Regions from separate parts of the Lawsonibacter sp. JLR.KK007 genome, predicted to be linked through region 2. Evidence: predicted binding sites of a transcription regulator. Region 2 holds the regulator's gene; each other region holds the start of a gene.

Region 1 (10,241 bases), on a different contig from region 2:
TGCTCATTCAGGAGCGGGAGGGGGCCCTGCTCCAGGAGATCCTGGACCGCCGGGGGACGGCGGCGTTTCTGGACGCCGAGGAGGCGGCGGTGCGCAGCCTGGACTGCCGCCGCACCGTCATCGCGCCCGGGGGCAGCGCCGTATGCCGGGAGGAGGCGGCCCTCCATCTGAAGGGGCTGGGACCGGTGGTCTACCTCCAGGTCCCCCTGGAGGAGCTGACCCGCCGCATCCACAACCTGTCCACCCGGGGCATCGCCATGGAGCCGGGCCAGACCCTGGCCGACGTGATGGCCTTCCGGGAGCCCCTTTACAGCAAATACGCCGACCTGGTCATCCCTTGCCCGCCGGGACAGGAGCTGGCCGAAACCGCCAAGATCATTCTGGAGCGGCTCCAGGCCGGCAAATAACCGCCCCAGCCCGCAGGGAAAAGCGCGGGCCGCGCCGGTGCTCCGGCGCGAACGAAAAAAAGGAAGTTTTGAATGCAGTTTCGTGACCTGGGGCTGAACGCCCCCATCTTAAAGGCCCTGGAGGAGCAGGGCTATGAAAAGCCCTCTCCCATCCAGGAGCAGGCCATCCCCCCCGCCCTGGCCGGGCGGGACGTGCTGGGCTGTGCCCAGACGGGCACCGGCAAGACCTGTGCCTTCGCCACCCCCATTTTGCAGCGCCTGGAGGCTGTGTCCGGCCCCAGGCGGCCCATCCGGGCCCTCATCCTCACCCCCACCCGGGAGCTGGCCATCCAGATCGGTGAGAGCTTCACCGCCTACGGCAAATACCTGAAGCTGCACCACGCCGTCATCTTCGGCGGCGTGGGCCAGAATCCCCAGGTGGAGGCCCTGAACCGGGGGGTGGACATCCTGGTGGCCACCCCCGGACGGCTGATGGACCTCCACAACCAGGGCTACGTCTCTCTGGACCGGCTGGAGATGTTCGTCCTGGACGAGGCCGACCGTATGCTGGACATGGGCTTCATCCACGACGTGCGAAAGATTCTCAAGTGGCTCCCCCAGAAAAAGCAGACCCTCTTTTTCTCCGCCACCATGCCCCCGGAGATCACCGACCTGGTGAACTCCCTGCTGAAAAACCCGGTGAAGGTGGCGGTGAACCCCATCTCCTCCCCGGTGGAGGTCATCCGCCAGTCCGTTTATCTGGTGGACAAGGGGAACAAGACCAATCTGCTGGCCCATCTGATGGGGGAAAAGCGGGTGAAAAACGCCCTGGTCTTCACCCGCACCAAGCACGGGGCCAACAAGGTGGCCCGTGACCTGGGCAAGGCGGGCATCTCTGCCGCCGCCATCCACGGCAACAAGAGCCAGACCGCCCGCCAGCAGGCCCTTGCCGACTTCAAGGCCGGGCGCGTCCGCTGTCTGGTAGCCACCGACATCGCCGCCCGCGGGCTGGACATCGAGGAGCTGTCCCATGTGTTCAACTACAACCTGCCCGAGGTGCCCGAAACCTACGTCCACCGCATCGGCCGCACCGGCCGGGCGGGCCGGGGAGGCGAGGCCATCGCCTTCTGTGACTTTGGAGAAAAGCCTCTGCTGAAGGACATCGAGAAGCTGATCGGAAAAAAGGTCCCCCTGGTGGAGGACCATCCCTACCCCATGCGGGTGTTCGAGGCCCCCAAACGGGACAAAAACGGAAAAATCATCAATGAGGAGGACGCTGAGGCCCGTCAGGCCGCCAGGGAGCTGCGCCGCCAGCGGGAGGAGGCCCGCCGGGCCGCCGAGCAGGCCGGTCTGGCGGCGGCCAGGGCGGAGGCCGTCCCCGAGGAGGCCGCCCCCAAGAAGAAGCGCCGCCGGAAAAAGAAGAGCGCCGCCCCGGAGGCCGCCCCCCTCCACACCTCCCTCCCGGAGGAGGACGCCTTCGACGATCTGCCCGCTCCCCCCTCCCCGCCCAAGCGGGGCGTGCGGCCCGGCGCTTTGCTGGACACCGGCGACGCCATGCCCAACACGGAATTCCACCGCCCCAGCCCTCTGGACAGCGACGTGATCATGGATGCCACCGCCCGGCTGCTGGCCCCCCGGCGGTCCCTGCTGGCCGGAATTCTGCCCAAGGCGGCGGAAAAGCCCAAGAAACAGGGGGGACAGCAGAAAAAAAAGCAGCCCGAACCCCAGGCTTCTGAGCCAAAGCCGGCCAGGCAGAGCAGTCCCAAGCCGGCGGAGGAGTCCAAAAGGGCCAAGCAGTCCAAGGGGAAACATGCCCAGCAGAAGCCGGTCAAGGCACGGCAGGAGGCTTCGAAGAGGCCCGCGCCCCAGCAGAAGAAAAAAAGGGGGGCCGGTCCCCAGCGCCGGGGCCGTCCTGGCATGCCCCCTGAGCCGCCCCGGAAAAATCAGCCCAAGGACTCCACTGAGCAGGCCAGCCTGATGAAGCCCTACTACCTGGACCTGGGCCGGTGACCGAACCCCACGCGGGAAAGAGGCGGTTTATGCGCAGCCAAGCGGACATCACCATGATCCAGAAGGCCGCTGTGCATAATCAGATCAAGAGTCCAGAGCCAGCCCCCGAAACGAGCGATACGCCGGAAGAGCTGAAACAATGATGTGCACGTATCGTTCCGGAACAGAAAAATATTTGGATATGGAGGAGATCATCATGGATTATCAAGCCCTTTACCAGCAGAAGCTGACCACCCCCGAGCAGGCCGTGAAGGCGGTCAAGCCGGGCGACTGGGTGGACTACGGCTGGTGCACCAACCACCCCGTGGCCCTGGACAAGGCCCTGGCCGCCCGGAAGGACGAGCTCACCGATGTGAAGGTGCGGGGAGGCGTCACCATGTGGATGCCCGAGATCGCCAAGGCCGATGACGCTGGGGACCACTTCACCTGGAACTCCTGGCACTGCTCCGGCGTGGACCGGAAGATCATCGGCAAGGGGATGGGCTTCTTCGCCCCCATGCGCTACTCCGAGCTGCCCCGGTTCTACCGGGAGAACATCTCGGTGGACGTGGCCATGATCCAGGTCACCCCCATGGACAGCCACGGCAACTTCAGCTACGCCCTGGCCGCCTCCCACCTGGCCGACATGCTGGAAAAAGCCAAGGTCATCATCCTGGAGGTCAACCACAACCTGCCCTGGGTCTACGGCCTCACCGGCAGCGAGATCAACATCGCTGACGTGGACTACGTGGTAGAGGGGGACAACCCCGCCGTGGCCCAGCTGGGCGGGGGCGGCGAGCCCACCGATGTGGACCGGGCGGTGGCCAAGCTCATTGTGGAGCAGATCCCCAACGGGGCCTGTCTTCAGCTGGGCATCGGCGGCATGCCCAACACTGTGGGTTCCATGATCGCCCAGTCCGATCTGAAGGACCTGGGCGTCCACACCGAGATGTACGTGGACGGCTTCGTAGACATGGCCCTGGCGGGCAAGCTCACCGGCCGGAACAAGGCCCTGGACAAGGGCCGTCAGGTCTACGCCTTCGCCGCCGGCACCCAGAAGCTGTACGACTACGTGGACCGCAACCCCGCCGTCATGGCCGCCCCGGTGGACTACACCAACGACGTGCGCGTCCTGGCCCAGCTGGACAACTTTATCTCCATCAACAACGCCATTGATATGGACCTGTTCGGCCAGGTCAACGCCGAATCCGCCGGACTGAAGCACATCTCCGGCACCGGCGGCCAGCTGGACTTCGTGATGGGCGCCTACCTGTCCAAGGGCGGCAAGAGCTTTATCTGCATGTCCTCCACCGTCACCGGCAAGGACGGCTCCGTCAAGAGCCGCATCGTCCCCACCCTCACCCCCGGCTCCATCGCCACCGACCCCCGGTCCTGCGTGCAGTACATCGTCACCGAGCACGGCATGATCAACCTGAAGGGCCTGTCCACCTGGGAGCGGGCCGAGGCCATCATCTCCATTGCCGCCCCCCAGTTCCGGGAGCAGCTCATCCAGGACGCAGAAAAAATGGGTATCTGGCGCAGAAGCAACAAATAAGCAGCAAAGATCCCGGCCGTAAGGCCGGGATCTTTTATGTATCGATCATAACGCAGCGAATGCCCCGCTCCTTCAGGGCCGCCTCCATGTCAAAGGGGGTGGCCAGCTTGGCCGTCCGGTAGCCCTTGTAGTAGACCCACTTCTTCCTGCCGTTTTTCCGGATCACCTTCACACCCAGCCCGTAGGACAGCTTGCTGTTCAGCTCCCGGGCGCTGTAATGCAGCTCCACGCAGTCGATCTCCTCAAAGGGGATGGGATAAGGGAGCCCCGTGTTCAGCACCAGACTGCCGTTCTCAAAGAAAAATGCCCCGGCATTGGATCGGTTCTGATACTGGCTCCGCTTTGCAAACACCCCAATCACAACCGCGATGATAAGAGCCATCGGAAGAAAGGTGATGATGTAATCGAAAATCCCCATAGATTCTCTTCCTTTCCCTGAAATTCGCTTTCCCAGTATAGCACAGGCCCTCTCTGGATGCAAGGGCGTCTATACCAGCTCCCACTGGAAATTTTCCAGCTTCAAACGGCTGCCTATTGTGACACCCTCGGGGAGCAGGAACATGGTGATAGAGTGCTCCCCGCCGCTGTCAGCGACCAAGTCGGCATAGTCGCCGTTGATGGCGCGGACGGTGTAAAAAATCGGGTCCAAACAAATCCCCTCCCTTCTGGATCAGTCTAAGTGCTTGACGAAAACGCCATTCTCCCTGGAAAAGCCCATCCGGGTCAAATAGGCGGCGTGGTCCTGGGACTCCTCCTCGCCAAAGATCAGGGTATGCACCCCTTTGGAGGGGAGTTTTCCATACAGATAGGTCCCGATGGAGCAGTCCCGGTAGGCGGGGGTGGAGTAGTCCAGCGTCACCTTCAGCGTCCCCTGCCCGGCCACGGTCCCCAGCAGAATGCCCGCCGGGTCGCCGCCGCAGAAGACCACGTAGGCCCGGTCCGCCGTGCGCTGCTCCACAAAGCCCGGAAAATATTTGCGGATGTCCTCCCGGTAGCGGGCCAGCAGAAAGCGCAGAAGGCCGTCCTCCGGAGCGGTCTCCGCCAGGTCATAGCTCCGGTCCCCCTGCCGCAGCCGCACCAGGTTGTACAGGTTGATGCCCACCAGGCAGGCGTTCATCAGCGCCGTGGGGTAGGAGTGGATCAGCAGGGCGTAGCCCGCAAAGATCCCGCTGCCTATGGTGTTGATAACCCGCAGCTTCACCACTGAGGACATCAGCATGGACACCACGACCAGAACAGAGCCAAGATAACCGATCAGTTCAACCATTGCGTTCGCCTCCCTCTGAGCTGATTATACCTCCAACGGAAAAAAAGTGCAACCAGCCGGAAAAGTCCGGTTTATGGGACAGCTCCTCTTGTATACTGGGATCACGATACAAGAAAGGAGCAAGACGCTATGGATTACAGCATGGTTTGGGTAAGAGGACACGTGGAGGTCTACGATTGGGCCGGGCGGTTTTGCTTCTCGGCCGACAACGAGCGGGAGGCACAGGAAGAACTGGCCCTGGAGCGGCCCGCATAACGCAAAAGAGCCTGGAGCTTTCGCTCCAGGCTCTTTTTGGTCCTTAATACATGCCCATGTCGGGGGAGGGGGCGGCAGGAGGTGCGGGGGGCTGGGGCTTGTCGGCCACCAGAGACTCGGTGGTCAGCAGGGTGGCGGCGATGGAGGCGGCGTTCTCCAGGGCGGAACGGGTCACCTTGGTGGGGTCCACGATGCCGGCGGGGATCATATCGCAGTACTCCTCCTTGTAGGCGTCGAAGCCGTAGCCAGCCTTGCCGGACTCCCGGATCTTCTCCAGCACCACAGAGCCGTCGATGCCGGCATTGGCGGCGATCTGCTTCACGGGGGCGGTAAGGGCCCGGGCAATGATCTGCACGCCGGTCTTTTCGTCGCCCTCGGTCTCGGCCAGCAGCTTCTCCACGGCGGGGATGGCGTTCAGGTAGGCGGTGCCGCCGCCGGCCACGATGCCCTCCTCCACCGCGGCGCGGGTGGCGTTCAGGGCGTCCTCGATGCGCAGCTTCTTCTCCTTCATCTCCACCTCGGTGGCGGCGCCCACCTTGATGACGGCCACGCCGCCGGCCAGCTTGGCCAGCCGCTCCTGGAGCTTCTCCTTGTCGTAGTCGGAGGTGGTGACCTCGATCTGGCTCTTGATCTGGCCGATGCGGGCCTTGATCTCCTCGGTGGAGCCGGCGCCGTTGACGATGGTGGTGTTCTCCTTGGTGACCTTCACCTGGCGGGCGGAGCCCAGCATGTTCATCTGAGCCTCCTTCAGCTCCAAGCCCACGTCGGCGGAGATGACCTCGCCGCCAGTGAGGATGGCGATATCCTGGAGCATCTCCTTGCGGCGGTCTCCGAAGCCGGGGGCCTTGACGCACACCACGTTCAAAGTGCCGCGGAGCCGGTTGACAATCAGGGTGGACAGGGCGTCGCCCTCCACGTCCTCAGCGATGATCAGCAGCTTCTTGCCGGACTGGACTACCTGCTCCAGAATGGGCAGCAGCTCCTGGATGTTGGAGATCTTCTTATCGGTGATGAGGATGAGGGCGTCGTCCAGCTCGGCCACCATCTTCTCGGTGTCGGTGACCATATAGGGGGTGATATAGCCCCGGTCGAACTGCATGCCCTCTACCACCTCGGAGGAGGTCTCGGCGGTCTTGGACTCCTCAATGGTGATGACGCCGTCGTGGCCCACCTTCTCCATGGCCTCGGCGATGAGCTTGCCGATGGCCTCGTCGCCGGAGGAGACCGCGCCCACGCGGGCGATGTCGTTGGAGTCCTTCACCTTCTGGCTGTTGGCCTTCATGGCCTCGATGGCGGCGGTGGTGGCCTTGGCGATGCCCTTCTTCATGACCATGGGGTTGGCCCCGGCGGCCAGGTTCTTCAGGCCCTCGCCCACGATGGCCTGGGCCAGCAGGGTGGCGGTGGTGGTGCCGTCGCCGGCCACGTCGTTGGTCTTGGTGGAGACCTCCTTCACCAGCTGGGCGCCCATGTTCTCAAAGGGGTCCTCCAGCTCGATCTCCTTGGCGATGGTCACGCCGTCGTTGGTGATGAGGGGAGCGCCGAACTTCTTGTCCAGCACTACGTTGCGGCCCTTGGGGCCCAGGGTGATCTTCACGGTGTCGGCCAGCTGGTTGACGCCCTTCTCCAGCGCCTTGCGGGCCTCCTCGCCGTAGCAAATAATTTTAGCCATAACGCATTACCTCCAATATAATTCAGATCAATGGTTTACTCCACAACAGCCAGGATGTCGTTCTGGCGGACGATGGTGACTTCCTCGCCGTCCAGCTTGACCTGGGTGCCGGAATACTTGCTGGTGATGACCTTATCGCCCACCTTCACGGTCATGACGACTTCCTTGCCCTCCACCATGCCGCCGGGGCCGACGGCAATGACCTCGGCCACCTCGGGCTTCTCCTTGGCGGCGCCGGTGAGGATGATGCCGCCCTTGGTGGTCTCCTCTGCCTCCACCAGTTTCACGATGACACGGTCAGCCAGGGGTTTGAGTTTCATAATGGGTTCCTCCTTATATGACTTAATTTTTTGGATCAACAAAGCCTGGTTTTAGCACTTAAAAGTTTTGAGTGCTAACTCTGTTTAAGATAATAACCTCTCCCGGCAAAAAAATCAACCCCCAATTTTAAAAAATCAGGGGTCAAATTGAAAGGTTTTACATTTCGTTCACAAACGGACGGGCGGAGTGCTAATTTGAGGCGTCTTAAGAAGTAGCCGCCCCCTCGTTCCAGCAAGAAGACAGCATGTTCTCAAGCTATAAACTTGTCTGAACATTGACCGTCTTCCAGCTGCAATCCGGTTGACCGCCCTCCTGCCCGTATGATAACCCCCCATCCCGCTGCTTTGTCACGCCGTCCCAGCTGCCCCTAGTATCTCTTCGGCCCGGGCCTGCGTCAAGAGGTTTTGCCGGCGGGCTGATATCCGGCCCCGGCGGGGTAGAAGAAGTTCACCTTCTTCTCCGACAGGCGGATGGTAAAGGCGGTGTCCCGCATAACCTCGCCGTCCACCACCACGGTGATGGGCTCCCGGGCGGAGAAGGACACCTCCTGCCCGTGGTAATCCAGAATCAGCTCCGGGTACTGCCGGTAAAGCCCCCTGGCGTACTTCCCCACCAGCCGCAGGAAGGTGAACAGCCCCACCTGCCGCACCAGCAGCATGTCCAGCACGCCGTCGTCAGGCATGGCCTCCCCCACGGGCATAAAGCCCCCGCCGTAGTGCCGCCCGTTGCACACGCACAGCAGGGAGGCGGGCTTGTCCTCCCACCGCAGCTCCCCCATCTCCACGGAAATGGGCCGGGCGATGCCCCGGAAAAAGATGTTCTCCAGCAGGGACAGGAGATAGGCCCCAATCCCCGAGACAAGGGGCAGATCCTTGTACCGGTGGACCCCGGCGGCCACCCGGGCGTCCACCCCGGCGCAGGCCACGTCGATACCCAGCTGGCCGTTGCAGTCGATCAGGTCGAAGGGGGTCTGGGGCCCGGCGGCCAGGGCCTCCAGGTCGTAGAACAGCGTCCGGTAATCGGGGCCGAACATCTTCAGAAAATCGTTTCCCGTCCCCTTGGGCACGTTGGTGACGGCCGCATGAGGATGCCCCGCCGCCCCGTTGACCACCTCGTTCAGGGTGCCGTCCCCTCCACAGGCGTAAATGCGGACGGGCTCCCCGGAGCGGACCGCCTCCCTGGCCAGCCGCCAAGCATCCCCCGCCGTCCGGGTGTAGGCCGCCTCGTGGGGGAAGGACAGCCTGTCCAGCCGCTCCTCCAGCCGGGCGGTGCTCCCCCGCTTCCCGGCGGCGGGATTGATGATGAACAGATGGCGCATGGCGGGCACCTCATCTCTCTATAGATACATAAACAGATCACATTTCAGCATCCCATTGTACAGCTTGCGCTTTTTGTCCGCCCGCTTGCCAAAGGTGCGCTCAAACTCGGTGTGGGAGGAGAGGAGATACAGCTTCCAGCCCTCGGGCAGCTTGTCCCATGCCCTTCCGAAGGCCCGGTACAGCTCCTCCGCCTCTTTCCGCTCCATCACCCGCTCGCCGTAGGGCGGGTTGGTCACTACCCGGCCGTACAGCCCGCCCCAGTGGAACCGGGTGGCGTCGTCCACGTCGAAGCGGACGATGTCCTCCACCTCGGCCAGCTGGGCGTTGTGCTTCGCCAGGGCCACGGCCTCGGGGTCGATATCGCCGCCCCAGATTTCGTATTCGCCGTCAAACTCACGGTCCTCTGCCTCGTCGGCGGCGGACATCCAGAGCTTCTTGTCCAGCCAGCTCCACTTCTGGGCGGAGAAGGACCGGTTCAGGCCGGGGGCCCGGTTTTTGGCGATGAGGGCGGCCTCGATGGGGATGGTCCCCGAGCCGCAGAAGGGGTCGCACAGGGGGTCCTTTCCCCGGTAGCGGGACAGCAGCACCAGCCCGGCGGCCAGGGTCTCCCGCAGGGGAGCGGCCACCCCCTGGGCCCGGTAGCCCCGCTTGTGGAGGCCGGGGCCGGAGGTATCCAGCATCAGCGCCGCCTCGTCCCCCATGATGGAGAACTGCACCTGATGCAGCGCCCCCGTCTCAGGGAGGGTGTTCAGGCCGTATTTACCGCCCAGCCGGGCGGCGATCGCTTTTTTCACGATGGACTGGCAGGCGGGCACCGAGCGGAGGGCGGAGTTGAGGCAGTGGCCCTTCACCGGGAACTGGCCGTTTTTGGGGATAAACCGCTCCCAGGGCAGGGCGCGGGTCCCCTCAAAGAGGGCGTCGAAGTCCCGGGCGGGAAAGGTCCCCAGGGTGAGCAGCACCCGCTCCCCGGTGCGGATGTTCAGGTTGAGCCGGGGCAGGCTGGCGTCCGTCCCGGTACACAGCACCCGGCCATTCTCCGCCTGCACCTGGGGCAGATTCAGCCGCCGGACCTCGTCGGCGCACACCCCCTCCAGACCGAACAGGGTGGGGATGGTAAATTGCAATTCTGACATGGGGGTTCCTCGTTTCTCTTTTGTAGGGGCGGCCTTTGGCCGCCCGTCTTTCTATGGCTGCAGCCCGGTCAGCCCCGCCTCGCTCAGGTGGTCCTGGGGGGTCTTGCCGGCAAAATCGGGCTGGGTCAGGGAAATGCCCATGGCGAGCAGCTCCCCCGCCCGCTTTTCCGCCCGGCGGGCGTCGGCCTGGAAGCGCCTGTCTCCGCTGTAGTGCCGGTAGAGCAGGGCGCAGCAGGACAGCAGGTTCCGGCCCATCTCGTCCCGGCTGTCCAGCCCCCTCTCCAGCCCTTGAGGAAGGCGGTCATAGCCTTCTTGCTGGCGAAGGGTCTGGCGGTGGGGCCCGAAAA
Region 2 (10,241 bases):
GTTTGGTGCTGGGCGGGACGCTGCTGGCCTTCGTCCTGTTTGCTGCCCCCCTCTGGGTGTATCCCCTGTTCAAGCTGTCCCACGGGGCGGCGGCGGTGGCCTCCATGATGATGACCATGATGGCGCTGGCCATGCCGCTGAAGGATTTCAACACGGTGAATATTGTAGGGGTGCTCCGAGGGGGCGGGGATGTGAAGGCGGCCACCCTCATCGACACCGGTCCCCTGTGGCTGGTGGCCATCCCCTACGCCGCCCTGTGCGGGCTGGTGGTGAAAACCACCGTGTTCTGGGTCTATCTGGCCTTTCCCCTGGAACAGGCGGTCAAGTTCTTCGTGGGCATTGGCCGCCTGCGCTCCGGAAAGTGGGTCCGGGACCTGACGCGGGCATAAAAATAAGGAGGCGCTTCCCATGAAAGTCACTGTTCTGATGGAAAACACCGCCCTGGAGGGCTGCGGCCTCACCCCGGAGCATGGGCTGTCCCTATACATCGAATACCGGGGCCGCAAGCTGTTGCTGGACGCCGGCTCCTCGGGAAAATTCGCGGACAACGCCCAGGCCCTGGGGGTGGACCTGACCGCCGTGGAGCTGGCCGCCCTGTCCCACGGCCACTACGACCACGCCGACGGCCTGCGCCGGTTCTTCCAGGTCAATGACAGGGCCAAGGTGTACGCCCGTCCCGGAGCGGCGGGACCTTACTTCTCCATGAGGACGGACGGCCCCTGCTTTATCGGCATTCATCGGGAAATCTTTGCTCAGTCCCAGGACCGCTTTGTGTCTGTGGATGGCCTGTATCCTTTGATGGAAGGGGCCTGGCTGGCGCCGGACCCGGTCCAGGCCCCGGACGGCTCCGGCCGGTCCGACGGCCTGCTCTTTAAGCGGGGGGAGGACGATTTTATCCCGGACGACTTCCGCCATGAGCAGTCCCTGGTGCTGGAGGGGGAGAAGGGGCTGGTGGTCTTTAACTCGTGCAGCCACAGTGGGATCGTCCCCATCGTCCGGGAGGTGCTGGACCAGCTGCCCGGGAAACAGGTGTACGCCGTGGTGGGCGGCTTCCATATGGCCGCCAAGGGACAGGGGGCGCTGAACTGTACCCCCGAGTATGTGTTCCAGGTGGCCGGCGCCCTGAAGGAGCTGGGCGTGGAGGAACTCCACACCGGCCACTGCACCGGAGAAACCGCCCTGGCCCTTCTGCGGGAGCGCTTCGGTCCTCACTGCCACGCCCTGGCGACGGGGCAGGTGCTGAATTTTTAAAAAACGGTTGCAAAGAGCCTGAATTTGCGGTATAATGAACACATAATTTATAATGGGAGGTAGCTGTATGGGCCAGACTGACAAGCAATTCAACGGTTTTCTGCGCATGGTTATCAGGGATTTAAAAGAAGGTCTTGCAGAGGATGACCCGGCAAAGCTGCGTGAGAAGATTGAGATTCTTTTAGTTGACTTGCAATCTACGTTGGAAGACTAATGGAACAAAACTGACCGCCTGTCCATTCCGGCAGGCGGTCAGCTTTCTTTTTCACGTTCGGTGATATAGTTTATAAGGATCGTCTCAACCATATTGACAAGGCTTCGATTTTCCATTTGGCCATATGTTCTGATTTTTTCGGCCACTTCCTCGTTCAGACGAAACGTGTAAGTTTTCTTTTCGATTCCCATACGATCACCTTCTGAATAAATTGTATCGTACTACAACAAATTATTCAAATAATCCATTGCAATCGAATGCATTTTAATGTATTCTATAATATGGAGGTGATCAATATGGAAGACTACAAGGAAATGTACGAGACCATGGTCCGGGCCAGCGAGAAAGCAATGAATCTCTTAATTGATGCTCAGCGGAAATGTGAGGAGATGTATCTTGCGGCGGAGGAAGAAGAGAAGAATTAGCACAACCCCGGCTGTTCTGCAAGGAATGGCCGGGGCTGATTTGTTTATAATAAATTCATAAAGAGGCTATTGACAATTTTGGAGGGGAGTGGTACATTATCTTTAGCACTCGGGGAATATGAGTGCTAAACCAATGAAATCGAAAGGCGGTGAGTGCCGTGGCACTGTCAGACCGGAAAAAGCGCATACTCCGCGCCATTGTCGAGACCTACATCGCCACCGCCGAGCCGGTGGGCTCCAAGGCGGTGGCCCAGCTGGCCGGGCTGGACGTCTCCACCGCCACCATCCGCAACGAGATGGCCGACCTCACCGACCAGGGCTACCTGGAGCAGCCCCATACCTCCGCCGGACGCATCCCCTCCGCCGCCGGCTACCGGCTCTACGTCAACGAGCTGATGGACCGGCAGCAGCTCACCATCCAGGAGACCCAGCGCATCAACGACGCCCTCAACCTGAAGATGGAGGAGCTGGACCGGGTGATCGACCGGGCGGGCAAGGTGCTCTCCCAGCTCAGCGACTACCCCGTGTTCACCATGGCCGCCGCCAAGGAGCGGGTCACCGTCAAGCGGTTCGACCTGCTGATGGTGGAGGAAAACGCCTTTATCGCCGTGGTCATGACCGACAGCAGCGTGGTGAAGAACAAGCTGATTCACATTCCCGACGGCCTGTCCGACCCCCAGCTGCAAATGCTGTCCGCCGTGCTGAACTCCTCCTTCGTGGGCCTGTCCCGGGAGGAGATGGAGGATACCCTGGACAAGATGGAGACCCATACCGCGCCGGGGGCCTTTCAGCTCATCGCCCTGGTGGTGGAGTTCGCCATGGAGGTGCTGTCCGGCCAGCGGGAGCAGAAGTTCCGCACCGCCGGCATCACCCATCTGCTGGAGCACCCGGAGTACCGCAGCCTGGACAAGGCTAAGCCCCTGATGGCCTACCTCAGCGAGGACACCGACGAGCCCCGCCTGCCCGCCACCCTGGACACCGGCAAGAATATGAACATCCTCATCGGGCCGGAAAACGTGAGCGACGCTTTGAAGGACACCAGCGTGGTCATGGCCAGCTACGACATCGGGGACAACATGCGGGGGGTGATCGGGGTGGTGGGTCCCACCCGCATGGATTACGCCAAGGTCACCGCCCGGCTGTCCTATTTCGCCGACAGCCTGACCCGCATGTTCGGCAAGGAGCTGCCCGCCCCGGAGGATTCCGAAGAATAATCGAGACTGCGAAGGAGCATGAATCGTGAGTAAAAGTAAGAAGAAAGAGACGCAAGAGGTCCCCGACCAGGAGATGTCCGCGGAGGAGGTCCTGGAGGAGCGGACCGAGCCGGAGGAGGCCCTCCCGGAGGAGCCCCAGACCGGCGGCCCCGGCGAGGAGCCGGAAGGGACGGAGGAGACTCCCGTCGTGGAGCAGATGGTGTCCAAGGACCAGTTTCTCCGCCTGGCCGCCGAGTATGACAACTACCGCAAGCGCACCGCCAAGGAGAAGGAGAGCCTGTGGACCGACGCAAAAGCGGATACCGTCCAGGCCTTTCTCCCCGTCTACGACAACCTGGAGCGGGCCCTCAAGCAGGACACCGCCGACGAGGCATTCAAAAAGGGCGTGGAGATGACCATGAACCAGCTGAAGGAGGTCTTCGCCAGGCTGGGGGTCACCGAGATCGAGGCCCAGGGCCAGCCCTTCGACCCCAACCTCCATAACGCCGTCATGCACATCGAGGACGAGAATCTGGGGGAGAATACCGTCGCCCAGGTCTTCCAGGCCGGCTTCATGCTGGGGGAGAAGGTCATCCGCTTCGCTATGGTCCAGGTGGCCAATTAGCGTGTGCCGTTTGAGAGAAGGAGGTCAGACCGGCATGTGTAAACCCTGTAAAAACGTTCAATTCACCCTGATGCTCAGCGCCGGGCTGCTGGTCTGGCTGTCCGCCCTGCTGGGCGTGGGAGCCATGCTCCTGCATTGAATCTGTTAACACCAATCTTTCATATATTTAGGAGGAAAACATCATGGGAAAAATTATTGGCATCGATTTAGGTACGACTAACAGCTGCGTAGCGGTGATGGAGGGCGGCGACGCCGTAGTCATCGCCAACGCCGAGGGCAACCGCACCACCCCCTCCGTCGTGGCCTTCTCCAAGGACGGCGAGCGCATGGTGGGCCAGGTGGCCAAGCGCCAGGCCATCACCAACCCCGACCGGACCATCAGCTCCATCAAGCGGGAGATGGGTTCCGACTACCGGGTGGAGGTAGACGGCAAGAAGTACACCCCCCAGGAGATCAGCGCCATGATTCTCCAGAAGCTGAAGGCGGACGCCGAGGGCTACCTGGGCCAGCCTGTCACCGAAGCGGTGATTACCGTCCCCGCCTACTTCACCGACGCCCAGCGCCAGGCCACCAAGGACGCAGGAAAAATCGCCGGCCTGGAGGTCAAGCGCATCATCAACGAGCCCACCGCCGCCGCTCTGGCTTACGGGGTGGACAAGGAAGAGGCCCAGAAGATCATGGTCTACGATCTGGGCGGCGGCACCTTCGACGTGTCCATCCTGGACATTGACGACGGCGTCATCGAGGTTCTGGCCACCGCCGGCAACAACCGTCTGGGCGGCGACGACTTTGACAAGTGCGTCATGGACTGGATGGTGGCCGAGTTCAAAAAAGCCGAGAGCGTGGACCTGTCCGGCGACAAGGTGGCCATGCAGCGCCTGAAGGAGGCCGCCGAGAAGGCCAAGATCGAGCTGTCCGGCGTGACCACCACCGCCATCAACCTGCCCTATATCACCGCCGACGCCACCGGCCCCAAGCACCTGGACCTGACCCTGTCCCGGGCCAAGTTCAACGAGCTGACCCACCATCTGGTGGAGGCCACCATGGGTCCCGTCCGTCAGGCTATGGGGGACGCCAAGCTCTCCGCCGGCGATCTGCACAAGGTCCTGCTGGTGGGCGGCTCCAGCCGCATCCCCGCAGTCCAGGACGCGGTGAAGAACATCACCGGCCGGGACGGCTTTAAGGGCATCAACCCCGACGAGTGCGTGGCTATGGGCGCGGCTCTCCAGGGCGGCGTGTTCACCGGCGACGTAAAGGACCTGCTGCTGCTGGACGTCACCCCCCTGTCCCTGGGTATCGAGACCGCCGGCGGCGTCATGACCAAGATCATCGACCGCAACACCACCATCCCCGCCCACGGCAGCCAGGTGTTCACCACCTACTCCGACAACCAGACCTCCGTGGAGGTCAAGGTGCTTCAGGGCGAGCGGGAGATGGCCCAGTACAACAAGCAGCTGGGCGTGTTCATGCTGGACGGCATCCTGCCTGCCCGCCGGGGCGACCCCAAGATCGAGGTTACCTTCGACATCGACGCCAACGGCATCGTGAACGTGTCCGCCAAGGACCAGGGCACCGGCCGGGAGCAGCACATCACCATTACCTCCTCCACCAACATGAGCAAGGAGGAGATCGACAAGGCCATGCGGGAGGCGGAGCAGTTCGCCGCCGAGGATAAGAAGGCCCGGGAGGCCGCCGACATCCGCAACGCCGGCGACCAGACCGCCTATCAGGTGGAGAAGACCCTGGGCGAGGTGGGCGACAAGATTCCCGCCGAGGATAAGGCCAAGGTCCAGGCCGCTCTGGACCACCTGAAGGAGACCCTGAAGGGGGCCGACATCAACGCCATCAAGGACGCCACCGAGGCCGTCAACAAGGAGTTTGCCGAGGTGGGCTCCAAGATCTATGGTCAGGCCGGTCCCGGCCCCGATATGGGCGGCGGCTTTGCCGGAGGTTCTCAGCCCGGCGGTCAGGCGGGGCCCGATGTGGTGGACGCCGACTATGAGGTCATCGACGACGACCAGAAGTAAAACAGAATATTCTGAGGAAGGAGCTGAGCGGACGGGTGAGGACCCTGTTCCGCTCGCCTTCCATGTCAAGAGGTGAAACATATGGCGGAAGAAAAACGCGACTATTACGAGGTCCTGGGTCTGAGCAAAGGGGCTTCGGAGGAAGAACTGAAAAAGGCCTACCGCAAGCTGGCCAAGAAGTACCACCCTGACGTAAACCCCGGCGACAAGGACGCCGAGGCCAAGTTCAAGGAGATCAACGAGGCCTACGGCATCCTCTCTGACCCGGAGAAAAAGACCCGGTACGACCAGTTCGGCTTTGCCGGGGTGGACCCCAGCTACGGCGGGGGCGGGGGCATGGGCTTCGACATGGGGGATATCGACCTGGGCGACATTTTCGGCTCCTTCTTCGGCGGAGGCTTTGGCGGCTTCGGCGGGGGCGGCTCCCGGCGGAACGGGCCCCAGAAGGGGGAGAGCCTGCGGGTCAATCTGGCCCTCAGCTTTGAGGAGGCGGCCTTCGGCTGCACCAAGGAGATCGAGCTGAGCCGCACCGAGACCTGCGAGGAGTGCAAAGGCTCGGGCTGCGCGGCGGGCACCACCGCCGAGACCTGTCCCGACTGCCGGGGAGCGGGCCAGGTGCGCATCCAGCGGGGGGCGGGGGGCTTTGCCTTCTCCACCACCACCGCCTGCCAGAAGTGCCGGGGGACGGGAAAGATCATCCACACCCCCTGCAAGACCTGCGGCGGCGCAGGCAGCGTGCGCAAGAAGCGGCGGGTGTCGGTGACCATCCCGGCGGGCATTGACGACGGTCAGGCCGTTTCCATACGGGGCCAGGGCAACGCCGGGACCAACGGCGGCCCTGCCGGAGACCTGCTGGTGCGGGTGCAGATCAAGCCCCACCCCCAGTTCCAGCGGGACGGGGTGACCGTGCTTTACGAGCACCCGGTCACCTTCTATCAGGCGGCCATGGGGGCCGAGCTGGAAATCCCCACCATCGACGGCAAGGTGAAATACAGCCTCCCCGCCGGTACCCAGACGGGCACCACCTTCCGGCTACGGGGCAAGGGCATCCCCGAGCTGCGCAGCAGCCGCCGGGGGGACCAGTACGTCACCATAAAGGTTCAGGTGCCCACCTCCCTGAACAGCGAGCAGAAGGCGGCCCTCAACGCCTTCGGCGCGGCCATGGGGGAGGAGGTCCAGGAGAGCGGGCTGAAGAGCTTTTTTGACAAGAAAAAGAAGAAAAAGTAAAAAAGTCCCGGTCTTGGAAAAGACCGGGACTTTTTTATGGAGAAATGTCCTCCCAGGACAGAATCCTGGTACACACCTGCTCCAGGAGAGGGCGGTCATGGCTGACCACCAGCAAGCCCAGGTTCCGCTCCTCCGCCTGGGCCAGGAGGAACCGCCACAGCCGGGCCTGGGTGACCAGGTCCAGCATGGCCGACGCCTCGTCGCACAGCAGGAATTTCAGCTCCGGCCCCAGAGCCCGGACCACGCAGATGCGCTGGAGCTCTCCGCCGGACAGCTCCATGGGGTATCGCTCCAGCCAGCCAGGCTGAATTCCAAGGCCCTCCGCCGCGGCGGGGTCCACCGGACCGGCCTCATACAGGGTGGTCCCCAGGCGGAGGAGGGGGTCCACCGCCTCCTCCGGGTGCTGCCACAGCAGTTGGACAGGGCAGAAGCCCTGGGAGGGGAGTGGCGCGCCGTCCAGCAGCACCTGGCCCCGCTCGGGCCGCTCCCACCCGGCCAGCAGCTTGCACAGGGTGGTTTTTCCCCGTCCGCTGGGGGCGGACAGCCCCACCCGCTCCCCGGAGCGCAGGGTGAGGCTTACCCGCTCCACCGCCGCCCCGCCCCGCTGGCGGGGATAGCGGAAGGTGAGGTCCTTGGCTTCCAGGATCATATCCGCACTCCTTTCCAAAAAGCCTCCCTTCGCAAAGGGCGGTGGTATTTGCGCAGCAAATGCCGGAGGTTTTTCCCGGGCTGTTCGGAGCCCCCGGGAAAACGCCGTTACGCTTCAAACCCGTTCCGGGGCATGGCCCGCCACAGGGCGCGGGTGTAGGGGTGGGCCAGCCCCTCCCCGGTCTGGAAGCGGGCGGCGGGGAGCTCCTCCACCGTGCGGCCCTGGTTGAGGACCACCAGCCTGCTGGCCGCGGTGATGGCCAGCTCCAGGTCGTGGGTGATGAGCAGCACCCCCGCCCCCTGGCCGGCCAGCTCCCGGAAGCGGTCCAGGACCCGCCGCGCCGCCGGAGGGTCCAGGCCGGGGGTGGGCTCGTCGGCCACAATGAGCCGGGGGGCCTCGGCCACCGCCGAGGCGGTGAGCACCCGCCGGGCCATCCCGCCCGACAGCTCAAAGGGGTACAGCTCCTCCACCTCGGGCCCCAGGCCGCAGCGGTCCAGGGCCTCCCGGCAGCGGGCGCGGACGGAAGGGTTCCGCTGTCCCCGGCGGAGCTGGGGCCCCACCTTCATCATAGGGTCCAGCCAGGTTACCCCCTGAGGGATGAGGGCAATCTCCCGGCCCCGGAGGGCCTCCGCCCGCGCCTGGGTGAGGGGCGCGCCGCCGTAGCGGAGGATTCCGGACACCCGGGCGTTTCGGGGGAGAAGGTGGAGGATGGCGTGGGCCAGCAGGCTCTTGCCCGAGCCACTGGCCCCTACCACTGCCGTCACCTGGCCCGCCTCCAGGGAGAGGGACAGGTCCCGGATGGGGTTCAGCTCCACCCGGGACAGCCCCCGGCCATAGCGGGTGAAGGAGATGGACAGATGTTCCACAGTCAAAAGCGGTTCCATAGAGCCTCCTATTCCTGAGCGGTGGCCGGGGCCAGCAGCAGACGCAGCCGCTCCCCCATCCAGGCGAAGAGCAGCACCACCCCCACCAGGGCCAGTCCGGGGAACAGGGCCAGCCACCACCGCCCGGTGGTGAGGTAGGCCATGCTCTCCTCCAGAATTACCCCGATGGCGGGCTGGTCCGGAGACAGGCCGAAGCCCAAAAAGGTAACGCTGGCCTCGTGGAGGATCGCGTGGGGGAACTGAAGAATCAGGCCGGTCAAAAACTGGGGCAGCAGGTGGGGGAGCAGATGGTTGAGGAGTTTTCTTCGCGAAACCCCCAGCCGCCGGGCCATCCGGAGCCAGGGTGCGCTCTTCAGGGCCAGCAGCTCCCCCCGCATCAGTCGGGCCAGAGAGGTCCAGTGGGTGAGGGCCACCCCCGCCGTCACCCCCCAGAAGCCCCGCCCGCAGGCCAGGGAGATGAGGAGGATGAGCAGGATGTGGGGGACCCCCATCACCAGGTCGATGAGCCAGCCAACGGCCCCGTCAACCCAGCCGCCCAGCAGGGCGGAGGCCGTCCCCAGGGCCAGGGCCAGGACGGCGCTGACGCAGGCGGTCAGCGCTCCCACCCGGATGGACAGGGACAGCCCAGCCAGGGTGCGTTTCAGCATGTCCCGGCCCATCCAGTCGGTGCCGAAGGGGAAAGCGGGGCAGGGAGGGAGGTTTTTGCGGGAGAAGTCGGCGGCGAAGGCCGTCTCCGGCAGGGAGGCCCCGGCGAGGGCGGCGGCGGCCAGCAACAGGCAGGCGGCGGCCAGCAGGAGCAGGGTGGTCCTCCGGCGGTTGTTCATGTCCTGGCCGCCCCCCTTCGGATGCGGGGATCGAGTACCCCGTAGAGCAGATCAGCGATGAGATTTCCAGAGAAGACCAGGGCGGCGGTGACGATGGTGATGCCCAGCAGCAGGGGCGCGTCGCCCCCCAGCCCGGCGGCCACCGCCGCCTGTCCCAGTCCGGGGTATGAGAAGACCTGCTCCACCAGCACCGAGCCTCCGATGACCTCTCCAATGGAGGCGAATTGGAGGGTGAGGGCGGGCAGGGCCACGTTGCGGGGCACATGGCGCAGGACGATGTGCCCCTCCCCTCTGGCCCGGGCGAAGAGGATGTAGTCGCTGTCCATTACGTCCGCCGTCTTCTCCCTGGTGTGGAGGGCGATGCTGGACGCGCCGGTGACAGATAGGGTGAGGGCGGGCAGGAGGGCGTGGCGCAGCCGCTGGCCCAGGGTGACGGCGGCGGCCTCCGCCCCGATGGGGACGGAAAAGCCCACCGGCAGCACCCGCAGCCACACGGAGAAGACCATCATCAGCAGCAGCCCCAGCCAGAAGGAGGGGGTGCTGGACAGGGTCAGGCACAGTCCCCGCACCAGCTGGTCGGGCCAGCGGCCCCGATTGGCCCCGGCCAGAATGCCCAGCGAAAGCCCCAGCGCCCCAGACAGCAGCCAGGCGGCCAACAGCAGCCACAGGGAGCTGGCCAGCCGCTGGCCGATGACCTCCGCCACCGGCTGGCGGTAGAGGAGGGAGAGGCCCAGCTCCCCCCGGAGCGCGTCCCGGAGCCAGCTGAGATACCGCTCCGCCGCCGGCGTATCCACCCCCCAGTATTCCCGCAGCCGGGCGAGCTGCTCCGGGGACAGGCTCCCCAGCGCCGCCTGGCCCAGGTTGGTCTGGAGGGGGTCCAAAGGGGAGGCGTCCATCAGCAGAAAGGCGGCCAGGCTCACCC
Region 3 (10,241 bases), on a different contig from region 2:
CAGATATCCTCGAGGAAGACGTGGAGATTCTCGACGAGGATGTGCCTCTGGCCAACGTCCCCAAGACGGGCGATATCTCCCTCATGTGGTATCTCACCACTCTGCTCTCCGCCTGCGGACTGGCTTTCCTGAGCCTGCGCAAGAAGGACCGTAGCTGATCACACAGCCGGGACCTTAAGGTCCCGGCTGTTCTATGAAAAAGGGAGGCCCTTTGCATGAAGACAACACTATACCGTCTGGCGGTCGTTCTGTTGGCGCTGGTCCTGCTGATCAGCGGCGGATATATTCTGTGGAAGCAGCTGGACTATCAAAAGGGAGCGCGGAGCTATGAGGCTGCGGCCCGCACGGCAGGCATTCCGCAGTACATCCACATCCCGGAGAAGACCGAAGAGGATGGAGAGTCCGACCCGTTAGAGGTGCTGCTGTCCGGCGTGGACCTGGCCGCCCTGCGGGAGACCAACCCTGATGCGGCGGCCTGGATCGTCATACCGGATACGGTTTTGTCCTACCCCGTGGTGCAGGGTTCGGACAATACGTATTACCTCAACCACACCTGGACCAAGGAACGCAGTGCAGTGGGGGCCGTTTTTATGGAGTGCACATGCGCCCCTGATTTCAGCGGATTTCACACGATCCTCTATGGTCATCGGATGAACAACGAATCCATGTTCGGCGTGTTAAAGAGCTACGAAAACGAGGATTTTTGGCGGGAGCACCCTGCCGTCTATGTGACCACGGATGACGGTGTGAGCACCTACGACATTTTTGCCGCCCACGAGGTGGGGATCAGGGAGATCGTCTACCGGCTGGATGTGGAGGAAAACGGCTGGCAGCAGGAATTCATCAACTTTTGCTTGGAACGCTCCGTTCTCAACACTGGCATCGTCCCCGCCTCAGAGGACAAGGTTCTTACCCTGTCCACCTGTACCGGCCAGGGCCACGCCACCCGCTGGGTGGTGCAGGCCGTCCTTCGGGAGCGCTGAGCCAGCGCATCCGCCCGCCCCGCACGGATGTGCAAAAAAGGGCGCACTGCGCCCTCATTTCCATTAAATGTATGCAAACGTCCCACTTTGGGGCGTTTTCTTTGTATATATGGAATCTACTTCGAAGGTATCAGGTAAGTCTTGTAATCATCAGGATCGGGGTCATTGCCGAAGTCGTTCTCACCGTACACATTGTCGGAACTGTCTCCTTCAGTGATCTGTGTAGCGTCGACGATGTAGCCGTAGTTCTTGGTGGAAGCGGTGTCCTTGCCGATGACCACGGCGGCAACGATGTAGTTGTTGTTGTCGGTCACAGCGAACACGCTGGCGTCGGTGGCGATCTCAAAGCCCTCAGCGTAGTCGTTGGAGTACTGGAAGTAGCCCAGCGCACGCATCAGCATGGAGGCGGCCTTGACCGCGGTCACAGTGGCGCCAGGATCATATACGCCCTCGCCGCGGCCAGACACGATGCCGTTGGCATAGCAGGCGCCGACCCGGCCCCGCGCCCAGTCATAGACGTCGTCAAAGGGGCAGATGGCAGTGTAGTAGTTGTAATCCAGGTTCAGCAGCTTGCCCATGACAACCGCCATCTCAGCGCGGGTGACGGGACGCTCAGGGCCAAAGCCCCGCTCGTCACCGACCATCACTTCGACAGCCTGCAGAACCTCGATTTCTGGTAGGCTCCGTAAGTCCAACCTTTTCGTCGGAAAGTTCTGCGTTTTGACCAAAAATTTCGAGGTTTTTCGACGTTCCCCTCCGACCACCGCCGTGTCACGCCTCTTACAGGCGGCTTTTCCTTGTAAAAACAGGAGGCAATCCAAAGAAACAAGCGGTTTCGATGTAAAAACGTTTGACGGTAGAGATCTGGTAGACGTCCGAAAATGCAGACGGAGGTCATCATAGGAAGCGCTCCATAGCACGAAAGTGTAAACAAATTATGAACCCTATTGCTTTTTCTGTGCGTGTGCGATAGAATACGGTTAGCACTCATATAAATAGAGTGCTAACCACATCGTTATCAAATGAATTTAATATACATGGAGGAATCAAAATTATGGCAAAGAAGCAATTCAAGGCGGAATCCAAGCGGCTGCTGGACCTGATGGTCAACTCCATCTACACCCACAAGGAGATCTTTCTGCGGGAGCTGATCTCCAACGCCAGCGACGCGGAGGACAAGCTGGCCTACAAGTCTCTAACCGACGGCAGTGTGGACGTGAAGCGTGCCGACCTGAAAATCACCATCGTTCCTGACAAGGAAACTCGGATTTTGACCGTGTCAGACAACGGTGTGGGCATGAGCAAGGAGGACCTGGAATCCAACCTGGGCACCATTGCCCGCAGCGGCTCCGGACAGTTCAAGGCTGAGCTGGCCGAGGACGACAAGGCCGCCGGCAAGATCGATGTGATCGGCCAGTTCGGTGTAGGGTTCTACTCTGCCTTTATGGTGGCCGACCATGTGACGGTCATCTCCAGGGCCTGGGGGGCTGAGGAGGCCTGGATGTGGCAGTCCGATGGGGCGGACGGCTACACCGTCACCGCCTGCGAAAAGGAGGCCCCCGGCACGGATATTATCCTGCACATCCGGGCCAACGCCGACGACGAGAACTACGATCAGTATTTGGAGACACACAAATTACAGGAGTTGATCAAAAAATACTCCGACTATATCCGCTACCCCATCGTCATGGAGGTGGAGGACTACCGGATGAAGGACAAGCCGGAGGACGCCCCCGAGGACTACAAACCCGAGTGGGAGACGGTGAAGGAGTGGAAAACTCTGAACTCCATGGTCCCCCTGTGGCAGCGGCCCAAGTCTAAGGTGGAGCCCGAGGAGTACAACGCCTTCTACAAGGAAAAATTTAACGACTGGCAAGACCCCCTGACGGTCATCCACACCAGCGCTGAGGGCGCTGTCACCTACAAGGCCATGCTCTATATTCCGGAAAAGACCCCCTACGACTTTTACACCCGGGAGTATCAGAAGGGTCTCCAGCTCTACTCCTCCGGGGTGCTCATCATGGACAAGTGCGCCGACCTGCTCCCCGACCACTTCCGCTTTGTCAAGGGCGTGGTGGATTCCGCCGACTTCTCCTTGAACATCAGCCGTGAGGTCCTTCAGCACACCCGGCAACTGAAGGTGATCGCCTCCGCTCTGGAGAAGAAGATCAAGAATGAACTGCTGACGATGCAGAAGGAGGACCGGGAGAAGTACGAGAAATTCTGGACCGCCTTCGGCACTCAGCTGAAATACGGCGTGGTGTCCGACTACGGCCAGCACAAGGAGGTCCTCCAGGACCTGCTGCTGTTCTGGTCCTCTAAAGAGGGGGCCAACACCACACTGGCTGCCTACAAGGACCGGATGCCCGAGGACCAGCCCTACTACTACTACGCCTGCGGCGAGAGCGTGGAGAAGATCGCCAAGCTGCCCCAGGTGGAGCGGATTCTGGACAAGGGCTATGAGATCCTCTACTGCACTGAGGACGTGGACGACTTCGTCATGAAGGGTCTGCGGGAGATCGACGGCAAGGAGTTCAAGTCGGTCACCGAGGAGGACGCCCTCCCCCAGACCGAGGAGGAGAAAAAGGCCGCCGAGGAGAAGGCCGAGGCGGGCAAGCCGGTGCTGGAGGCCGTCAAGGAGGCCCTGGACGGCCAGGTGAAGGAGGTGCGGGTGTCCTCTATCCTGAAATCCGGCGCCTGCTGCCTGTCCGCCGACGGACCGGTGTCCATCGAGATGGAGCGGTATATGCGCAAGGTGGAAGGCGGTCAGCCCATGAAGGCCGACCGGGTACTGGAGCTGAACGCTGATTCCGCCCCCTTCGCTGCCCTGAAAAAGGCGGTGGACGCCGGGGACAAGGACACCGTGGCCAAGTACGCGAGGCTCCTCTACGCCCAGGCCCTGCTCCTGGCCGACCTGCCCCTGGAGGACCCGGCAGAGTATACTGAGCTGGTCTGCTCCCTGATGATTTGAGCAAGAAAGTGGAACGCCGGACGGCGTTCCACTTTTGTTACTCCTCAATTTTTACCAGGTCTACTGCGGACGACAGCAGGATATTGATGAGTTCGTTCCTGGACCGGTTGCTCTGTGCAGACAGCACGTCCAGCTTTTCGATCAGCTCGTCCTTCATGCGCACCGACACGATCTTATACCCGTCGTCTCCCCTGCGGGCCGCCTTCTTTTTGATCCGGATCTCTTCTGCCATGCTCGCTCACCTCATAGTGATATTTTAGCTTGACAGAGACTGCTTTAATATACTATAATATTATAGTCTTAATCACACTACAAATATGTAGTGACTCAAGGAGGAATAACAGCAGCATGAAAAAGGTACGTATATGGCTGCAGGTGGTCCTGTTTCTGGCCATCGTGGCAGCTGCCGTGGTCATCTTTATCCTGCCCATATTGGGGGACACCGCCCCCGGCGGACCAAAGCTGTCCTTCGGAGGCGGGGAGACCTGTCAGCTGGGCGGCCCGCTGGAGGAGTTCAACGCCGCCGGCTTCTACATGAGCGAGGACGTCCAGACGCACAGCTTTTCCGGCCACACTGCTCAGGACAACTTTTCTGTGTTCCTGGATGCCGGGCGCAGCCAGTCCTGCGGAAGCGGCCAGCTGGTGAACAAAGGGGACGGCTACCGGTCGGGCAGGGAGTGCATGGTCTACTCCTTTGAGCTGCGCCTGGAGGACGGCGGACGCATGACCTGCGACGGAGTTGAGACTTTGGGCAGCACCCGGGAGGCCATCAACGCCGGCCTGGGCAAGCCCGGAGAGACCGGCAATGCCTATGGCGAGTATGACCGTTACTCCTACTCCAAGCAGGGCCGGGACTATATTTTCCGCTTCTACTATGACGAAAGCGGCATCTGTGTCCGCGCCACCGCCGCCCAGGCAGACCCGAAGCTCTCCTTCCAATCCTTCTAAGATCGTATAAAAAACCGCCCTTTTGGTTACACTGGCAGTGAGCCAATTTTTACCGAAAGGATGGGTTCCATGCAGGTAAAGGACCTTATGAACCCCAGCGCGGTGACGGTGGAGCCAGCCTCCTCCGCCGCGCTGGCCGCCCGGCTCATCAGCCGGCACAACGTGGGGGCGCTGCCAGTGTGCGGCTCTGACCGCCGCCTGCGGGGGATGGTCACCGACCGGGACATCGTCCTGCGGTGCGTGGCCGCCGAGGAGGACCCCGCCCAAACCCCCGTGCGGGACATCATGACCCGCTCCTGCGCCACCGTTGCTCCCGGGGACGACTGCCGGGAGGCCACCCGGCTGATGGCACTTCACCAGGTCCGCCGCCTGCCGGTGGTGGACAAGGGGAAGCTGGTGGGGATGATCTCCCTGTCCGACCTGGCCCGCAGCGGCCGGTTCGACATGGAGGCCGCCCAGGCCCTCAGCGAGATCTCGGAGAACATTATCGTCCGCTGATGGACAAACGCCCTCCTATGCCTTATAATGGTATCGGGAGGGTTTTTTATGGAGATTTGTCCCATCGCCCATATTCGCAGCGATTTTTCGGAAAAATTCGGTATCCCCCGGCAGAGCGGGCTGGTGGAGGAGCTCACCGCCGCCGTTGTATTCGAACCCCCGTACAGGGTGCCGGACGCCCTCCGGGGGTTGGAGGGCTTTTCCCACCTGTGGCTGATCTGGGAGTTTTCCCAGGCTCGGCGGGAGGGCTGGTCGCCCACCGTCCGGCCGCCCCGGCTGGGGGGAAATAAGCGGCTGGGGGTGTTCGCCACCCGGTCCCCCTTCCGGCCCAACCCCCTGGGGTTGTCCTGTGTGCGGCTGGTGGAGGTCCGGCAGGACCGGGCGCTGGGGCCTGTCCTCACAGTGGCCGGGGCCGACCTGCTGGACGGCACCCCCATCTACGACATCAAGCCCTACCTCCCCTACGCCGACTGTAAGCCCGAGGCGGTGGGCGGCTTTGCCGCCCAGCCCAAGGGGGCTGATCTGGAGGTGGACTGCCCCGACCGCCTGCTGGACTGCGTCCCGGAGGGCAAGCGGGCCGCCCTGCTGGCCGTGCTGGCCCAGGACCCCCGCCCCCAGTATCAGGACGACCCGAACCGGGTGTACGGCATGGCCTTCGCCGGGCTGGAGGTGAAATTTCAGGTGGCGGGGGAGCGGCTGACGGTGACGGAGATTTCGTAGGGACAGCCGAGGCTGCCCCTTCCCCCCACTGGAAGCTTAAAAATGTTCAAAAAAACCTTGACTTGCCCCTTTCTGGATGGTGTACAGTGTTTCAGAAAGGAGCTGAAGAACATGGAAAACAATCTGATGGTGGCCCAAGCCACGATGATAGCCATGGCGTTGGCCGGGATATTTACAGTGGTCCTTCCTCTGGGACTGGGGATTTTCTTTTGGAAGAGGACTGGGGGGCGCTGGCGGTTTTTCTTCCTTGGCTGCGTGGTATTCCCTGTGTTTGCCATGGTGCTGGAGCAGCAGGCTCATAGACTGCTGCTGGGAGGTCCGCTGGGGCCGGCACTGCAAGGAAATCTCTGGCTGTACGCCCTGTACGCCGGTCTGATGGCCGGGGCGTTTGAGGAGTGCGGGCGGTGGCTGGCCCTCAAATTGACCCTGCGATGGAGCCGGGGGCCGGAAGATGCTTTGATGTATGGCGCAGGCCATGGTGGAATTGAGGCGGTGCTGCTGGCCGGGATGACCATGCTGAACAACATCATCATCTCCCTGGCGCTGAACCAGGGCGGACTGGCAGCTGTGGAGGACTTCATGGGCCCCATCCCGGAGGCGGGTATGGCGGCAATCCAGGGGATGGCCGCTGCCCCGGCGGGCCTCTACTTCTGGACGGCCTTTGAGCGGCTGTCAGCGGTGGGCCTGCACATCGCCCTGTCGGTACTGGTGTATACCGCCGTCCGCAAGCGGGGGGCGTGGTATTGGTTCCCTGCGGCCATCCTGATTCATACCCTGGTGGATATGGCGGCGGTTTTGACCAACGCCCTTTTCCCGGTTGCCGTTACGGAGGGGACAACCGCCCTGCTCACCCTGGGGGTGATATTCCTCGCCCGAACAATTTATTTGGATCAAAAGCAGAAAACCTCTTGACGTTCCCCCTTATGGAGGGTGTAGAATAGAGACAGAAAGGGGGATTGCCCATGAAAATTAACGAGGTGGAGGCCCAGGTAGGCATCACCAAGAAGAACATCCGCTTTTATGAGGAGCAGGGGCTGCTGTCCCCCCGGCGCAACAGCGAGAACGGCTACCGGGACTACGGCGAGGCGGAGGTGGCCATCCTGCGGCGGATCAAGCTGATGCGCAAGCTGGGCGTACCGCTGGAGGAGATCCGCCGGATGCAGGCCGGGGGCACGGTGGCCGACGGAATGCGCCGCCACCTGGTCACCCTGGAGCGGGAGCGAAGCAGTTTGGAGCAGTCCATTCAGCTGTGCGGCAGCCTGAAGGACCGGGAGGAACGGCTGGACGCCCTGGACGCCGCCGTCCTGCTGGAGGAGATGGAGCGGCTGGAGCAGACGGGCACCACCTTCCGGGACAAGCAGAAGCAGGACGCCAAGCCCGTCCGGTACGCCGGGGCGGTGGTGATGGCCCTGCTGACCACCGCGCTGATGGCCGCCCTCATTGTGCTGATGGTGTGGGGCTTCACCGCAGACCCAGCCGACGCCCCGCCACTGGCCCTGCTGGTGGTGCTGGTGGCCATTCCCGGGGTGATTATCCTGGGGGTGCTGCTGGCCCTGTTCCAGCGGATCAAGGAAATCCGGAAAGGAGAAGAGGACGATGCAAAAAACTATTGACGGGCCGGCCCTGGCCGGAGCCGCAATGATCACGATTCTTACCGGAGGGCTGCTGCTTCTGCCCCTGGGACTGGCCTTTTTTCAGACTCTGGTCCAGCGGCGGGAGGAGCTCAGGAAAGGAGAACTGAACGATGCGAAAAACTACTGACGGAAAGGGCTTTGCCGGGGCGGTGACGGTCACCATCCTGGTGGCCGGGTTCATGTTCCTGCTCACCGGAGCCATGCTGGCGGGGTACTTCGACGGCTTTACCGAGCCCTTTGCCACCGGCGTGATTTTGTTTGCCGCGTTTTCGTACCTGGCTGTTGCGGCGGGGGTCATCGTCGCCCTGTTCCAGCGGTGGAAGGAAATTCAGGGAGGGGAAGAGGATGCGGCCAAAAAGTATTGACCGCCCGGCGGAGAAGCGGGCGGCGGTGCGGTCGGTGGTGCTCAACGTCTTGTTGCAGCTGATCACGGCAGGGGCGCTGCTCTACCTGCGGTCGGTCACCCAGACCGGCTGGCTGCGGGGACTGATGCTCTTTCTGGCCATGAGCGATTTGATTACCATCCCCTTTACCTTTGCCGCCCTGTGGCAGCGGGTGCGGGAGATTGAAAAGGGCGAACTGGAAGAAGCCAAAAAATACTGATTCCATTTTTATAAGGAGGACAATATTATGCTGCTGGTAAACATCGATTACATCCCCGGAAAGGAATTTGAGGTGCTGGGCATGGCCAAGGGCACCGTGGTCCAGTCAAAGAACTTTGGCAAAGACTTTATGGCTGGTATGAAGACCCTGGTGGGCGGCGAAATCACCGGCTACACCGAGATGCTCAACGAGGCCCGTCAGATCGCCGTCAAGCGCATGGTGGACGAGGCCGAGGCCCTGGGGGCCGACGCGGTGGTGAACATCCGCTACGGCTCCTCCGCCGTGATGCAGGGGGCCGCTGAGGTCATCGCCTACGGCACTGCGGTGCGGTTCAAATAAACAGATGCAAGGGACGGTCTGAAGACCGTCCCTTCGTTCAGAAAATCTTAATTTGACAAGTTTTTTCAGCAGGGCTATAATTCAGTCAGCGCACCCCACCACAAATCAGGAGATGACTGTTATGTTTGGATTTGGCAAAAAGGAGGCCAAAACGCCGGAGGAGCGGTTGGCTGAGCTGCAAAAGAAGCGGGACTGGGCCGGACTGGTCAAGACCTATTACGAGCTGGGGGTTTCCGCCATGGACGGGGGCGATCTGAACCACGCCCAGCTGTGGCTGCACCGGGCGGATACCATCTACAGCGCTGACGACACCACCTATGAGAAGGTGGGAGACAAGCTCACGGACGACTGCTCTGACCGTATCGGAACCCTGGAAGACGAAGAGGAACTGTTCTATAACGCCGTCCTCGCCCAGATCGAGGCCAAGGCGGAGGCGCTGAACGACGTTCAGGCCCGGGTGTGGGGCCTGCTGTCCATAGCCCGGCTGGTGAAGCTGAGCCGGCGGCTGTCCGCCCTGCCCGGCTGCGAGGCGCTGGGCGAGCTGGACTGGGCGGTGGACATGATGTTCCGCTCCCTTCAGACCCTGCCCCCTCCGGAGGAGTACCAGCGCCTGATGGACCTGTGCAACGCCCTCTATGAACTCAACGGAAAGCCGGCGTACTACACCGGGGAGATCGAGGTTCCCGGCGGAGCCCCCTTCCAGATGTTTGACTGGAACGGCATGTTCGGAGTGGAACAGGAGCTAAACGGCTACACCGACAGCCATCTGCGGCTGCTGGCCGCCCTGAGCCAGGAGGTGGTCGACCCCACCGCCGCCCCCGAGGCCGACGTCGTGGCCTGCGCCCTCCTGCCCGACTACTACGTTCGCACCGGGGCGGAGGACTTGAGCCAGGTCCCCCAGATCAGGGCCGAGCTGGAGCGTATCTGGAGCGACTACGATTTTGTCCGCTCCGGCATTACCTGGGACGCGGTAGAGAAGAAGCTTGACGAATACAAGCAGCTGGATATCCTGGCGGGCTAACGGACAGCTCCCCCGCGGAATGCACACAAAGCCTCCTTGAACGGAGGCTTTGTGACCGTCTGAACGAGTCTCAGTCGTCGGCTGAGGCTCTTTTTCGATTGTAAGGCGTCGGGTCGTCGGTCAGTCCCACCAGATAGTCCAGAGATACCTTGTAAAAGACCGCGATCCTCGTGATGATGGACAGTTTTGGCTCCTGTCTGGCCGCCTCGTAATTCTGATAAGCGTGTTCTGTGATATCACAGTATATGGAGACTTGCCGCTGTGTGTATCCAATCGTTTCCCGGCAATCTCGCAAGCGTTTCGCTAATATATCTCGCATTCCAATCAACACCCACGTTTGTTCTTGATATATTATTATAGAGTGTTATAATGGGAGATATACCAATAAACGAATGTTAATGATTGAGGTTGAATATGGAACCAAAAATTACCTACAACGTAAACGATGAACTGATCCGCGGCGTCATTGCAAGGGCGGTGATGTCGGAGCCGCGGCGGATGGGACTCTGGCAGGACATGCTGCG

What was found. The regulator HrcA, encoded in region 2, represses chaperone genes, less so after heat shock. The targets are predictions, from matches to a motif close to TGTTAGCACTCNNNNNNNNNGAGTGCTAACA.
Region 1: the regulator HrcA is predicted to act here: its motif matches at 7,491-7,521, upstream of VV088_RS20480 (co-chaperone GroES).
Region 3: the regulator HrcA is predicted to act here: its motif matches at 1,962-1,992, upstream of htpG (molecular chaperone HtpG).

Annotation. Positions count from the first base shown of each region.
Region 1 covers NZ_JAYWSY010000003.1:456,696-466,936, reverse strand. Annotated here, with positions in the region: gene VV088_RS20520 (shikimate kinase) at 1-407, shown strand, start outside; gene VV088_RS20515 (DEAD/DEAH box helicase) at 480-2,396, shown strand; gene VV088_RS20510 (butyryl-CoA:acetate CoA-transferase) at 2,593-3,930, shown strand; gene VV088_RS20505 (hypothetical protein) at 3,965-4,348, opposite strand; gene VV088_RS20500 (hypothetical protein) at 4,418-4,579, opposite strand; gene VV088_RS20495 (YgjV family protein) at 4,601-5,197, opposite strand; gene VV088_RS20490 (hypothetical protein) at 5,327-5,452, shown strand; gene groL (chaperonin GroEL) at 5,496-7,121, opposite strand; gene VV088_RS20480 (co-chaperone GroES) at 7,157-7,441, opposite strand; gene VV088_RS20475 (diacylglycerol/lipid kinase family protein) at 7,837-8,760, opposite strand; gene VV088_RS20470 (THUMP domain-containing class I SAM-dependent RNA methyltransferase) at 8,779-9,894, opposite strand; gene VV088_RS20465 (hypothetical protein) at 9,946-10,149, opposite strand.
Region 2 covers NZ_JAYWSY010000002.1:111,226-121,466, reverse strand. Annotated here, with positions in the region: gene VV088_RS10285 (MATE family efflux transporter) at 1-389, shown strand, start outside; gene VV088_RS10280 (MBL fold metallo-hydrolase) at 409-1,251, shown strand; gene VV088_RS10275 (hypothetical protein) at 1,319-1,465, shown strand; gene VV088_RS10270 (hypothetical protein) at 1,504-1,656, opposite strand; gene VV088_RS10265 (hypothetical protein) at 1,762-1,890, shown strand; gene hrcA (heat-inducible transcriptional repressor HrcA) at 2,049-3,104, shown strand; gene grpE (nucleotide exchange factor GrpE) at 3,130-3,708, shown strand; gene dnaK (molecular chaperone DnaK) at 3,891-5,735, shown strand; gene dnaJ (molecular chaperone DnaJ) at 5,817-6,962, shown strand; gene VV088_RS10240 (ABC transporter ATP-binding protein) at 6,997-7,611, opposite strand; gene VV088_RS10235 (ATP-binding cassette domain-containing protein) at 7,719-8,495, opposite strand; gene VV088_RS10230 (ABC transporter permease) at 8,504-9,319, opposite strand; gene VV088_RS10225 (ABC transporter permease) at 9,316-10,241, opposite strand, start outside.
Region 3 covers NZ_JAYWSY010000003.1:244,314-254,554, forward strand. Annotated here, with positions in the region: gene VV088_RS19430 (doubled motif LPXTG anchor domain-containing protein) at 1-158, shown strand, start outside; gene srtB (class B sortase) at 216-983, shown strand; gene VV088_RS19440 (S-layer homology domain-containing protein) at 1,100-1,903, opposite strand; gene htpG (molecular chaperone HtpG) at 2,038-3,954, shown strand; gene VV088_RS19450 (ribbon-helix-helix protein, CopG family) at 3,992-4,186, opposite strand; gene VV088_RS19455 (hypothetical protein) at 4,303-4,902, shown strand; gene VV088_RS19460 (CBS domain-containing protein) at 4,972-5,400, shown strand; gene tsaA (tRNA (N6-threonylcarbamoyladenosine(37)-N6)-methyltransferase TrmO) at 5,449-6,120, shown strand; gene VV088_RS19470 (YhfC family intramembrane metalloprotease) at 6,232-7,032, shown strand; gene VV088_RS19475 (MerR family transcriptional regulator) at 7,083-7,733, shown strand; gene VV088_RS19480 (hypothetical protein) at 7,717-7,881, shown strand; gene VV088_RS19485 (hypothetical protein) at 7,865-8,119, shown strand; gene VV088_RS19490 (hypothetical protein) at 8,100-8,357, shown strand; gene VV088_RS19495 (YbjQ family protein) at 8,385-8,696, shown strand; gene VV088_RS19500 (hypothetical protein) at 8,818-9,717, shown strand; gene VV088_RS19505 (helix-turn-helix domain-containing protein) at 9,788-10,036, opposite strand; gene VV088_RS19510 (hypothetical protein) at 10,132-10,241, shown strand, end outside.